DNA from 2 places in the Leucobacter sp. NPDC058333 genome. Region 1 is predicted to be linked to the other one. Evidence: predicted binding sites of a transcription regulator. Region 1 holds the regulator's gene; the other holds the start of a gene.

Evidence for each region. Region 1 encodes HrcA, which represses chaperone genes, less so after heat shock. Its sites were predicted from a motif close to TTNGCACTCGNNNNNNNCGAGTGCNAA; they were not measured.
Region 2: a site for HrcA is predicted at 2,373-2,399, ahead of groES (co-chaperone GroES). Genes of this name have one in related genera too.

What each region holds. Positions count from the first base shown of each region.
Region 1 covers NZ_JBHXHV010000003.1:472,171-478,016, reverse strand. The annotation lists gene ACFWHR_RS12715 (DUF1990 family protein) at 1-350, shown strand, start outside; gene hemW (radical SAM family heme chaperone HemW) at 390-1,616, shown strand; gene hrcA (heat-inducible transcriptional repressor HrcA) at 1,677-2,714, shown strand; gene dnaJ (molecular chaperone DnaJ) at 2,775-3,881, shown strand; gene ACFWHR_RS12695 (16S rRNA (uracil(1498)-N(3))-methyltransferase) at 3,884-4,705, shown strand; gene ACFWHR_RS12690 (cation:dicarboxylate symporter family transporter) at 4,749-5,846, opposite strand, start outside.
Region 2 covers NZ_JBHXHV010000001.1:1,129,572-1,135,417, forward strand. The annotation lists gene ACFWHR_RS05345 (DUF4190 domain-containing protein) at 1-343, shown strand, start outside; gene ACFWHR_RS05350 (SAM-dependent methyltransferase) at 455-1,615, opposite strand; gene ACFWHR_RS05355 (DUF4190 domain-containing protein) at 1,738-2,244, opposite strand; gene groES (co-chaperone GroES) at 2,480-2,776, shown strand; gene rarD (EamA family transporter RarD) at 2,868-3,791, shown strand; gene guaB (IMP dehydrogenase) at 3,867-5,369, shown strand; gene ACFWHR_RS05375 (hypothetical protein) at 5,580-5,846, shown strand, end outside.

The DNA of each region.
Region 1 (5,846 bases):
CTGCGCTCGCACCGGGTGCGCAGCCGGTCCAGGGACTGGGATCGGATGCCGAACCGGAAGCGGACATCTCGACGGTTGCGACGCCCGAATCGGAGCCAGCAGTGGCCGAGGAGTCGGAGGCCGCAGTGGCTCAGGAGACGGAGCCAGAGACTCCGCCTGAATCCCCGCTCAGTACGGAATCCGAGAACGCGCCCGCGCCTGCGCCTGCGCCTGCGCCTGCGCCTGAGCCAGAACTTGCGCCTGAGCCTGAGCCTGCGCCCGAGCCAGAACTTGCGCCCGCGCCAGAAGCCGAACCAGAGCCCGAACCGGCAGTGTCCACTCACAAGCGTCGGCCGAGCAAACGCCAGTGAGCGTGTCGTCCGCGGCGCGTGACCGCGAGAGGACTCTCGGTGCCAAGCGCGCTGCCTGAGGGTGATCCGGCTCCCGAAGACGGCTCGCTGCCTCCCGAGGTGGCGGAGGGAGCCGAGTCCCGCAACTTCGGGGTCTACGTGCACGTGCCCTACTGCCGGGTGCGCTGCGGGTACTGCGACTTCAACACGTACACCGCGAGCGAACTCGGCGGCACGACCCGCGGCGACTACGCTGCCCAGGTGGGCGTTGAGCTTGCGCTGGGCGCCGGCGTGCTGCGGCGAGCTGGGCTTCCCAAACGACAGGTCTCGACGGTGTTCTTCGGCGGTGGCACCCCCACGCTGTTGCCAGCGTCAGACCTGGCAGGCATGCTGGGTCGCATTCGCGCGGAGTGGGGCTTGGAACCTGGGGCCGAGGTGACGACCGAGGCGAACCCCGATTCGGTCGATGCCGAGTACCTGCAGACGCTTGCGGCAGCGGGCTTCACTCGCGTGAGCTTCGGCATGCAATCGGCGGTGCCGCACGTGCTCGCGACGCTTGACCGTACCCACACACCCGAGCGGGTGCCGCTCGTCACGCAGTGGGCGCGCGACGCCGGGCTACAGGTGAGCGTTGATCTCATCTATGGCACGCCAGGAGAGAGCCTCGCCGACTGGGAACGCTCGATCGACGCGGCGCTCGCCTGCGCGCCAGACCACATCTCGGCGTACGCGCTGATCGTCGAGCGTGGCACGAAGCTTGCGGCTCAGATTCGTCGGGGAGAGGTGCCAGAACCCGATGAAGATCTGCACGCTGAGATGTACGAGCTCGCTGATGCGCGCTTCGCCGCGGCTGGCTTCTCCTGGTACGAGATCAGCAACTGGTCGCGCACTCCCGAGACGCGGTCTCGCCATAACCTGTCGTACTGGACGGGCGAGGACTGGTGGGCGGCAGGCCCCGGCGCGCACAGCCACGTTGGCGGTGTGCGGTGGTGGAATGTGAAGCATCCGGGCGCCTACGCGCAGCGTATCGCTCAGGGCGTATCACCGTCTCACTCCCGCGAAACACTGGCTGCTGAATCGCGTCGAGAAGAGCGCATCCTGCTCGAGACGAGGATCGCCGAGGGTCTCCCATCTGACGTGTTGACGGGGGAGGAGCGCCGAGCCATCCCGCAACTCATCGCAGACGGGTTGCTTGACGGACGCGCCGCGATTCGCGGGCGCGTGATCCCGACCCTGCGAGGCAGACTCCTTGCGGACACCGTTGTGCATCGCTTACTCGGATCGTGACGTTTCGGCTGCGCTAGACTTAGCACTCGGAACAAGTGAGTGCCAGGGTCAGGAGGGGCGATGGTTTCGGAGCGCAGCCTCGCGGTGCTGCACGCGATCGTGAGCGACTATGTGTCGTCGAACGAACCCGTCGGCTCGAAGGCGATCGTAGATCGGCACAGCTTCGGCGTGTCAGCTGCGACGATCCGCAACGATATGGCCCTGCTTGAAGAAGACGAGCTGATCGCGCAGCCCCACACCTCGTCGGGTCGTGTGCCCACTGACAAGGGGTACCGCCTGTACGTCGATACGCTCGCGCGTATTCGTCCGTTGACCGCGGCGCAGCGCGCTGCAATCGAGCGCTTCCTCGGTGAATCGTCCGATCTCGACGACGTCATGGCACGCACCGTGCGCATGCTGTCCCAGCTCACGAATCAGGTTGCGGTGGCGCAGTATCCGTCGCTGCGGCGCACGGTGGTGCGACACATCGACCTCGTTGCCATCGGAGAAGACCGAGTGCTCAGCGTGCTCATTTTGGGTAGCGGCGTCGTCGAGCAGCAGGTGGCCTGGCTGCCTGCATCTCGCGTCACCGAGGCCTGGGTGCGCGGGCTGCGCCAGCGCATCGCCGATGTCGCGATCGGCAATGATCTGGAAACGGCTACGGCGGCGCTCGCGACGCTGGAGGCCGACCTCGCGGAGTGGTCGGAGCCCGACGAGATTGATCTGATGCGCCGCGTGCTCGCGGTCGTGCTGGGTCAGTTGCAGGCGAACCGCACCGATCGCATCGCGGTCGCCGGTGCTGCGAACCTCTCGCGTACCGATGGCGAGTTCGCGGGCTCACTGCCCGTCGTGCTTGATGCGATCGAAGAGCAGGTCACACTCCTGCGGCTGTTCGGCGAACTGGTGCACGACGGTCGCGATGTGTCCGCGTCGATCGGACGCGAGAACGAGGCCTATGGCCTCTCTGAGACGTCGATCATCGCCTCAAACTACGAAGACGGCATCGCCGTTTCGAAGCTTGGGGTGCTCGGGCCGCTGCGCATGGATTACGCGGGCAACATCGCAACCGTGCGTGCTGTGGCGCGGTACCTCAACAGATTCCTGGGGGAGGAGCGGTAGCCGCCGCTCTTCCCACCCTTTTCAACGACTCAATCTACTGAACCTGAGGAGCAAAACAGCGTGGCCGATCATTACGAGACGCTCGGTGTGACCCGCGAGGCGACCCCCGAAGAGATCAAAAAGGCCTACCGGCGCCTCGCGCGTCAGTTGCACCCTGACGTGAATCCGAGCGAGGAGGCGTCAGAGCAGTTCAAGGGCGTGACCCACGCGTACGACGTGCTGAGTGATCCCGAGCAGCGCCAGCGTTACGACATGGGCGGATCGCAGGCGGGCGGTGCCGCGGGCTTCGGCGACATCTTCGAAACGTTCTTCGGGGGAGGCGGCGGCTTCGGTGGCGGCCAGCGCGGCCCTCGATCGCGCTCCGAGCGCGGCGATGACGCGATGATTCGCGTCGACGTGTCCCTCGAAGACGTCATCTTCGGTACCCAGCGCGAGATCACGGTCAATACTGCGGTGCTCTGTGAGGTCTGCCAGGGCAGCTGCTGCCAGCCCGGCACGCATCCCGTAACCTGCGATGTGTGCGGAGGCCAGGGGCAGGTGCAGCGTCAGGTGCGTTCGCTGTTCGGTAACGTCGTCACGATGCACCCGTGCGGCAGCTGCCAGGGGTATGGCACGATCATCGAAAACCCATGCGTCGAGTGTGCGGGCAAGGGTCGCGTTCGCGAGCGGCGCACGTTCCCGATCGACGTTCCCTCCGGCATCGATACCGGCACGCGTCTGCAGATGCGCGGCGGCGGCGAGGTCGGCCCAGGTGGCGGGCCGAACGGTGACCTGTTCATCGAATTCCGCGTGATGCACCACGACATCTTCAGCCGCGACGGCAATGACCTGCTCTGCACGATGCAGCTGTCGATGACCGACGCGATTCTCGGAGCTGACGCGAAACTCACGGGTCTCGACGGCGAGGTTGAGGTTGAGGTCGAGCCCGGCGTGCAGTCGGGCGACATGCTCACGGTGCGAGGCCGCGGTATTCAGGGCCTCCGCAGCACCACGCGCGGCGACCTGAAGATCGCAGTGCAGGTCGCGACGCCGACGAAGCTCTCGAACCGCGAGAAAGATCTGGTGCGCCAGCTCGCCTCGTTGCGCAAGGACGAGGCGCCGCACCTTGGCGAATTCCATCAGGGATTCTTCGGCAAGATTCGCGACCGCTTCTTCCGTCAGGGCTAACCTTGGCGCACCTCTACTACCGCGAGGACCTTGCGGGCTCGAGCTTCGAGCCCGGGTCACTCGTTGAAATCATCGGTGACGAAGCGCGGCACGCGGTGCGCGTGAGCCGGTTGCGAGTGGGGGAGCGCACGAAGGTCGGCAATGGCGCTGGGGTGCTCGGTGAGGGCACGGTCGAAGACGTTGCAAAAGATCGCTTCAGTGTGCGCGTCGAGCGACTTCTTCACGGTGCGCAGGCTGAGCGCGGCGGGCGAGAGACCCTCCCGCGGTTGACGCTGGTGCAGGCCCTCGCCAAGGGCGACCGCGATGAACGAGCCGTCGAACAGGCCACCGAATTCGGGGTCGACGCCATCGCGCCCTGGCAGGCAACTCGTTCGGTGTCGCGCTGGGATGGCGCTGGCGGTGGCGAGAAGACGGCAAAGGGCCTCGCGAAGTGGCGACGCATCGCTCGAGAAGCGGCGAAGCAGTCGATGCGAGCCAGCATTCCCGAGGTGCGGGAACCGCTCACGCTGGGTGCGCTGCGCGAACTCGCCGCGAACGACGATCACGCGGTGATTCTGTTGCACCCGCGCGGCACGCAGACCCTCGCCTCCTGGGCGGCAGAGGCAGCGGCGGCAGCGGAGGCAGCGGAGGGGGCGAGTTCACCGCACCGCCCGACCGACGTGTACCTCGTCGTCGGGCCCGAGGGCGGCTTTGCTGACGAAGAGCTCGCCACTCTTGAGTCGGCAGGCGCCGCAGTGCTCGTGCTCGGTTCGACCGTGCTGCGCACATCGTCCGCGGGTCCCGCAGCCCTCGCTGTGCTGAATGTAGCGTTCGGACGCTGGTAAGGCGGGGGCTTCACCGAAGCCCCCGCCTTACCAGCGCGATCCGTTAGTGGGCTGCCGCGCCAGCGGAGCCGAGTCCTCCTGAGCCCGATCCGGAGCCGTGTGCGCCGCTCGTCGCGACGACGGGCTCCTTAGGTGCAGACCCGTGACCGTCGCCACTGAGTGACGCCTCGTTAAAGGGCACCTCGCCGCTGAGCACGCGACGCACGCGCATCATGTCGACCTGCTTCGTCCACGATCCGATGAGTAGGGTGGCGACGGCGTTCCCGGTGAAGTTTGTGAGGGCGCGGCCCTCAGACATGAACCGGTCGATGCCGACGATGACGCCGACGCCGTCGACGAGTTCGGGCCGGTAGGTCTGCAGGCCGCCCGCCAGGGTCGCGAGACCGGCGCCGGTGACACCGGCGGCACCCTTCGACGCGATGATCATGAACACCAGTAGTCCGATTTGCTCACTGATGCTCATCGGGTTACCCATCCCCGTCGCGATGAACAGCGATGCCATGGTGAGATAGATGGCCGTGCCGTCGAGGTTAAACGAGTAGCCCGTGGGCACTGTGATGCCAACGACCGGCTTCGAGACTCCGACGTGCTCCATCTTCGCGATGAGCCGGGGCAGTGCAGACTCAGACGACGAGGTGCCGACGATCAGTAGGTACTCGCGACCCAGGTACTTCATGAGGCTAATGATGTTGACGCGCGTGACAGCGTAGAGCAGCGTGCCGAGCACGCCGACGATGAAGAGGATGCAGGTGATGTAGAAGGCGACCATCAGCACGCCAAGGCTCCAAATTGCCGCGACGCCGGTCTTGCCGACCACGGCCGCGATCGCACCGAACGCACCGATCGGGGCGATCCAGAGGATCATGCTCAGAATGCGGAAGACGAGCACCTGGAGGTGTTTGATCCCGGCCATGATGGGCGCGCCGCGCTCTCCGAGTCCCTGCAGCGCGAAGCCGGTGAGCAGCGCGATAAACAGCACCTGCAGTACGCTTTCGCCGGTAAACGCGGAGAAGAACGTCATTGGGATGATCCCGAGCAGGAACTCCTGAGTTGTCTTCGCCTCACCCTCAGCGGCGTACTGGGCACCGTGCATGTCGAGGCCCTCGCCCGGGTGGATCAGGTTGCCGACGACGAGACCAAT
Region 2 (5,846 bases), on a different contig from region 1:
CGCTTACGGTGGCGCGCCGACGCAGGCGAAGGGTCTCGCCCTCACCGCTCTGATCCTCGGCATCTTGAGCCTGATCTTCAGCTGGGTTCCGATCGCCGGTGCCGTCGGCGGCATCATCGCGCTGATCCTCGGCATCCTCGCGCTGCGCAAGGGACAGTCGAAGGGGTTGTCGCTCACCGGTATCATCACCGGTGCTATCGCGTTCGTCATCGGCGTGATCGTCACCATCTTCTTCTTTGTTGCTCTGAGCGTTGGCCTCAGCGCCGTCGATCAGTGTGCCAATGGCGCTGACACCGCCGAGATTGCCGGCCAGACGGTCTCGTGCTCGAGCGTTAACTACTAACCAGCGCTCACTCGTGAACGCTGGCTCGTGATCCGTCGTTCCTGATCACGAGCACCCAGATGGCGGGCTGGAAACCTTGGTTTCTGGCCCGCCATCTGTTTGTCCGAAGCTTTAGCAGCGCTCCATAAGGAGCACGATGTGCCTGCCACTCGCGTCGCGGGTCAGCACGATGGTGGCACTCTCTGGGCCGCTGAGCTTCAGCCGCTTGCGCAGCATTGCGGGGTCAACGTCAGTGCCGCGTTTTTTGATCTCGAGGGTGCCGATGCCGCGCGCCGAAAGCGCCCGGCGCAGCTCCTTTTCTTTCGCCGGAAGTTGCTCGAGTACGCGGAACGACTGTGCAAACGGCGACTCGACGTGCGTGTCTCCGGTGAGATAGGCAATCCCGTCGCTGAGCATTCCGGCGCCAAGCTCGATCGCGAGTGCACCGATCAAGCGAGCGCGGATCACCGCACCGTCTGGTTCGTAGAGGTAATCTCCGAGCGTACGAACATCCACATCCGGAGCGTCGGCCGCAGCGGTCATCTCGTGCGTGTGCCCAGCACGGTGCACGAGCGCTGCTCGCGCGACGCCTGGGCGCGCGAGGGACCCGAACCACAGTGCCGTTTCGACAACGTGTCCGTCGACGGACACCCACTGGGCTTCGGCGTGATCCGGAATGAGCGAACGGTCAAGACCCGGCCCGAGCTTGACGCCCGTTGGTAGCCGCTCAGCGACGTCGAAAGCGAAGGTGAGCGAGGGTGAGTAATCGTCGGGGGAAGCGATTCGGCGAGTATCGCGGTGCCCGGCGGTACGCCGGGCTGGGTCGAGAAATGCGCCGTCTACGTCGTCCAGTCGCACCGAAGTCGCATCGGCCGCACACACCGACGGTGCTGCGACTTCGAGCCGAGCCGCGACGGTTGCGAGGTTGTGCTGTGCCACACGCGCGGTGAACGGGTCGAGTTCGACTGGTGACGGCGTCACGCCGTGTTCAAGAAGTGCGATGGACTCTGTGCCGATGCCGCAGCCGAGGTCGGTGACTCGCTTGCACCCGGCGACTGCGAAGCGGGCGGCATGACCCCGGGCGACCGCGATCCTTGTCGCCTGTTCCAGCGCTGCTTGGGTGAACAGCAGTTCGTTGGCGAGGCCGCCGAACTTTGAAACAGCTTTCTCGCGGAGCTTCGCCTGTGTCAGCAGTGCCGCGACCTCCTCGGGAGCGCGACCAGCGGCGCGTAATCGCCGGTTCTCTGCGTCGACGGAAGTGCCGCCAGCGAGATTCGCGCTCACCTCGGTCAGGGAAGCGAGCCCTTCCGGACTCAGCAGCCAGTCCCAGCCGGGCGGCGGACCCGTAGAAACGGCAGACGGCTCCGGAACTGTGTTCCGGAGCCGCGCCGATGCGCTCAGCGCATCACTCATTTTCAGTACGAGGAGTACGAATCGAGCCCCGACATTGCGCTGCCGAGACCGGCAAATACCGTGATGAGGAGCCCAATGTAGAAGATGAAGAAGAGCAGCACGAAGACGAAGTAGGCGTAGCTAATGATCAGACCCGTCAGCGCGATACCGCGGCCGGCGTCGCCGGTGCGCTTGATCTGGCTGAGCCCCATGTGGCCGAACACGATGCCAGCGATGGGGCTGAGGAAGGCGAGGATGATTGCGAGGAACGCGAACGTGTTCGTCTTGTCAAGCGTGGTGCCAGTGGGAACGGCAGCGTACTGAGCTTCGTACGCGGGCTGCGCGGGCTGAGCTGGGTAGCTCGTCGGCTGCTGTGTGGTCGGCTGGGCCTGCTGGCCGTAAGGCTGGCTCGGCTGGCCGTAGGGCTGACCCTGGGGCTGCGCCTGGCCGAGTTGCTGAGTCTGATTCTGGGACTGGCTCAAATCAGGGAGGGGAGTGGTGGGCTGCTCGGGAAACTGCGGTGTTGACATGGCTTCTCCATCGGTAGGCGTCGAATTGCATGGTGCACGCGACGGGCCTGTCGGTGGAGCCATCGCAGGGCGTATACCCATTCTAGGCACCCGGTTTCGTTCGCTGTCGGCGATCCCGGCCCGACACGTTGGCACTCCCCTTGCACGAGTGCCAACGAGAGCCATAGACTCTGTAGGTAGACGCGCTCGCATGGGCGGGCGTGTAACCACTTCAGACATTGGAAAGAGGTCAACCGTGTCGGTCGCCATTAAGCCGCTCGAGGATCGTATCGTTATCAAGCAGGTCGAGGCAGAGCAGACCACCGCTTCCGGTCTTGTGATTCCCGATAGCGCCAAGGAAAAGCCCCAGGAGGGCGAGGTTGTTGCAGTGGGCCCCGGCCGAGTCTCTGACTCGGGCACCCGTATCCCGCTCGACGTTTCCGTCGGCGACATCGTGATCTACTCGAAGTTCGGTGGCACCGAGGTGAAGGTCGGCGGCGACGACTACCTCGTGCTTTCGGCTCGCGACATTCTCGCGGTCGTCACCCGCTAACAGCGGAGCGTTTCTCAGCGCCCCCGATGATCCGGACGGATCATCGGGGGCGCTGTCGTTTTTGCGGGCAGCCCGGCAGTAGACTATTTCGATGCAGCGAACACGTGCCGGCCTCGTATTCGGTCTCGGCGCGTACCTTTGGTGGGGCGCGTTCCCCTTCTATTTCGGCCTCATTGCGATGGTCGGCCCGCTCGAGGTTGTGCCGTGGCGAGTAGCCACAACGCTTATTTTTTGCCTGTTGCTCGTCACTGCGACGCGAGGATGGTCGCGCGTTCGTGTGATCCTGCGCGCCCCTCGGCTGCTCGGTTGGTTCGCGCTGTCAGCCCTGTTCCTCTACGCGAACTGGCAAATCTTCATCATCGGCGTGATGACCGGCCACGTGCTCGAGACCGCGCTCGGGTACTTTATCAATCCGCTGTTCACCATTCTGATCGGTGTCGTCTTCCGCAAGGAACGACTCAGCCGGTTGCAGTGGATTGCGGTGGTCATAGCGGGTGTGGGCGTCGTGATCGCTGCGGTCGCCTATGGTTCTTTCCCCTGGATCGCGATCGGCATCGCACTCTCGTTTGGTCTGTACGGTGCGGTGCATAAGCACGCTGGCGAATCCGTCGATGGCATTACCGGGCTCACGATCGAGACGTTTGCGACTCTGCCGATCGCAGCGGTGCAACTCGGGGTGATCGCGGCGACGACGGGTTTGACGGCCTTCACATTCGGCACGGGAGTGTCGACGCTGGTGCTGTTCAGCGGCATCGTGACGGCAGTACCCCTGATTCTCTTTGGAGAGGCCACCCGCCGATTGCCACTGTCGTATATCGGCTTCCTGCAGTTCTTGACCCCGATTATTGCCTTCTTCTACGGTGCACTCGTCACCCACGAAGAGATTACGACGGGACGCTGGATCGGGTTCATCGGCGTGTGGATCGCGCTCGTGATCCTGATCGTCGACATGGTGATCCAGATTCGCCGTTCGCCGACGGCGCAGATCAACACCGCCCCTATTCCCTTAGACTGAGACACGGTACGGGCGCCGCATCCCGGTCGCCCGCGAATCTCTGAGAGTCCCACCCACCACACAGATAGAGGTTCCATGGAACAGCGTGACCCCTTCGCGTTCACCGGTCTGACCTACGACGATGTGCTGCTGCTGCCCGCGCACACCGACGTCATCCCCAGTGAGGCTGACACTGCTACGCAGCTCACGCGTCGCATTCGGTTGAACATTCCGCTCATCTCAGCGGCGATGGACACGGTCACCGAAACCCGGATGGCAGTGGCGATGGCGCGCTACGGCGGCCTCGGCATCTTGCACCGTAATCTTTCAATCCAGGATCAGGCCGAAATGGTCGACCGGGTGAAGCGTAGCGAGGCCGGCATGATCACGAACCCCGTGACGACGTCGGTCGATGCCACGGTCGCTGAGGTCGATGCGCTCTGCGGCGAGTACCGCGTCTCCGGCCTGCCGGTGGTCGACTCGAACGATGTGCTGCTCGGCATCATCACCAACCGCGACATGCGCTTCATCGATCTGAAGGATCGTTCGCAGGTGCGAGTCGAAGACGCGATGACCCGAATGCCGTTGATCACGGGGCCGCGGGGCATCTCCCGCGAAGACGCCGCCGCGATCTTCCGTAAGCACAAGATTGAGAAGCTGCCGCTCGTTGATGGCGAGGGGCGCCTCACCGGCCTCATCACCGTGAAGGACTTCGACAAAGAAGAGCAGTACCCGCTCGCAACCAAGGACGAGGCCGGTCGGCTGCGCGTCGGCGCGGCGGTTGGCTTCTTCGGCGATGCCTGGAAGCGTGCTGGCGAGCTCGTCGACGCTGGTGTTGACGTGCTCGTTGTCGACACCGCTAACGGTGACAGCAAGGGTGTGCTCGACATCATCGCGAAGATCAAGTCCGACCCGGCGTTTGCAGCGGTCGACGTGATCGGCGGTAACGTCGCGACCTACGCTGGCGCAAAAGCAATCGTCGAGGCTGGTGCCGACGCGGTGAAGGTTGGTGTCGGCCCGGGTTCCATCTGCACCACGCGCGTCATTGCAGGCGTGGGTGTGCCCCAGGTCACGGCCGTGTATGAAGCAGCAAAAGCCGCAACGCCTGCAGGTGTCCCGGTCATCGCAGACGGCGGGCTGCAGTACTCGGGTGACATCGCCAAGGCGCTGGTGGCCGGTGCATCGTCGGTGATGATGGGATCGCTGCTCGCGGGCACCGATGAGAGCCCCGGCGACCTCGTGTTCGTCGGCGGCAAGCAGTTCAAGAACTACCGTGGCATGGGCTCCCTCGGCGCCCTGCAGACCCGTGGTGAGCGCACCTCGTACTCGAAGGACCGCTACTTCCAGGCCGATGTGCCGAGCGACGAAAAGCTCATCCCAGAGGGCATCGAGGGCCAGGTGCCCTATCGCGGCCCCGTCGGAGCGGTGAGCCACCAGATGATCGGCGGCCTGCGCCAGTCGATGTTCTACGTCGGTGCACGCTCCATCACTGAGCTGAAGGAGCGCGGCAACTTCGTGCGCATCACCTCGGCCGGGCTGAAAGAATCGCACCCGCACGACGTGCAGATGGTGGTCGAAGCACCGAACTACCGTCGGTAGACCGCTCGCGCAACGCTGACAGGTCCAACCGGGGCCCGGACCGATTTCGGTTCGGGCCCCGGTTGCGTCTGCGGAGGGTGAAATCAAGGATGAATGTGATCGGCGTCGGTGAGTGCTCCGCGCAGAATCACTAGGCTCGCCCCTATGCGCCTGAATCCGGTCTCTCATCTTGCCCCACGGGCGCTTCGAACAAGTTTTTTCGCTGCTGGCATGACGCTCGCTCTCGCAGCGGGTGTGCTCGTGCCTACTTTCGGGGCCACTCCAGCTTTCGCGACCGGGCAGTTGGGCACCGAGCAAACCGACACCGAGCAAACCGGCACGCCGAGCGCGGCCGTAACCTCGTCGAGTGTTTCGCCGTCGGTGATGGAGATCAGCGACGAATCCCAAACTGTGACCGTCACCGTTTCTCTCGAAGGCGAGACCACGCCGTCGGGGATGCTGCGGCACGTCACGTCGGACGCGACGGTCGCGCTATCA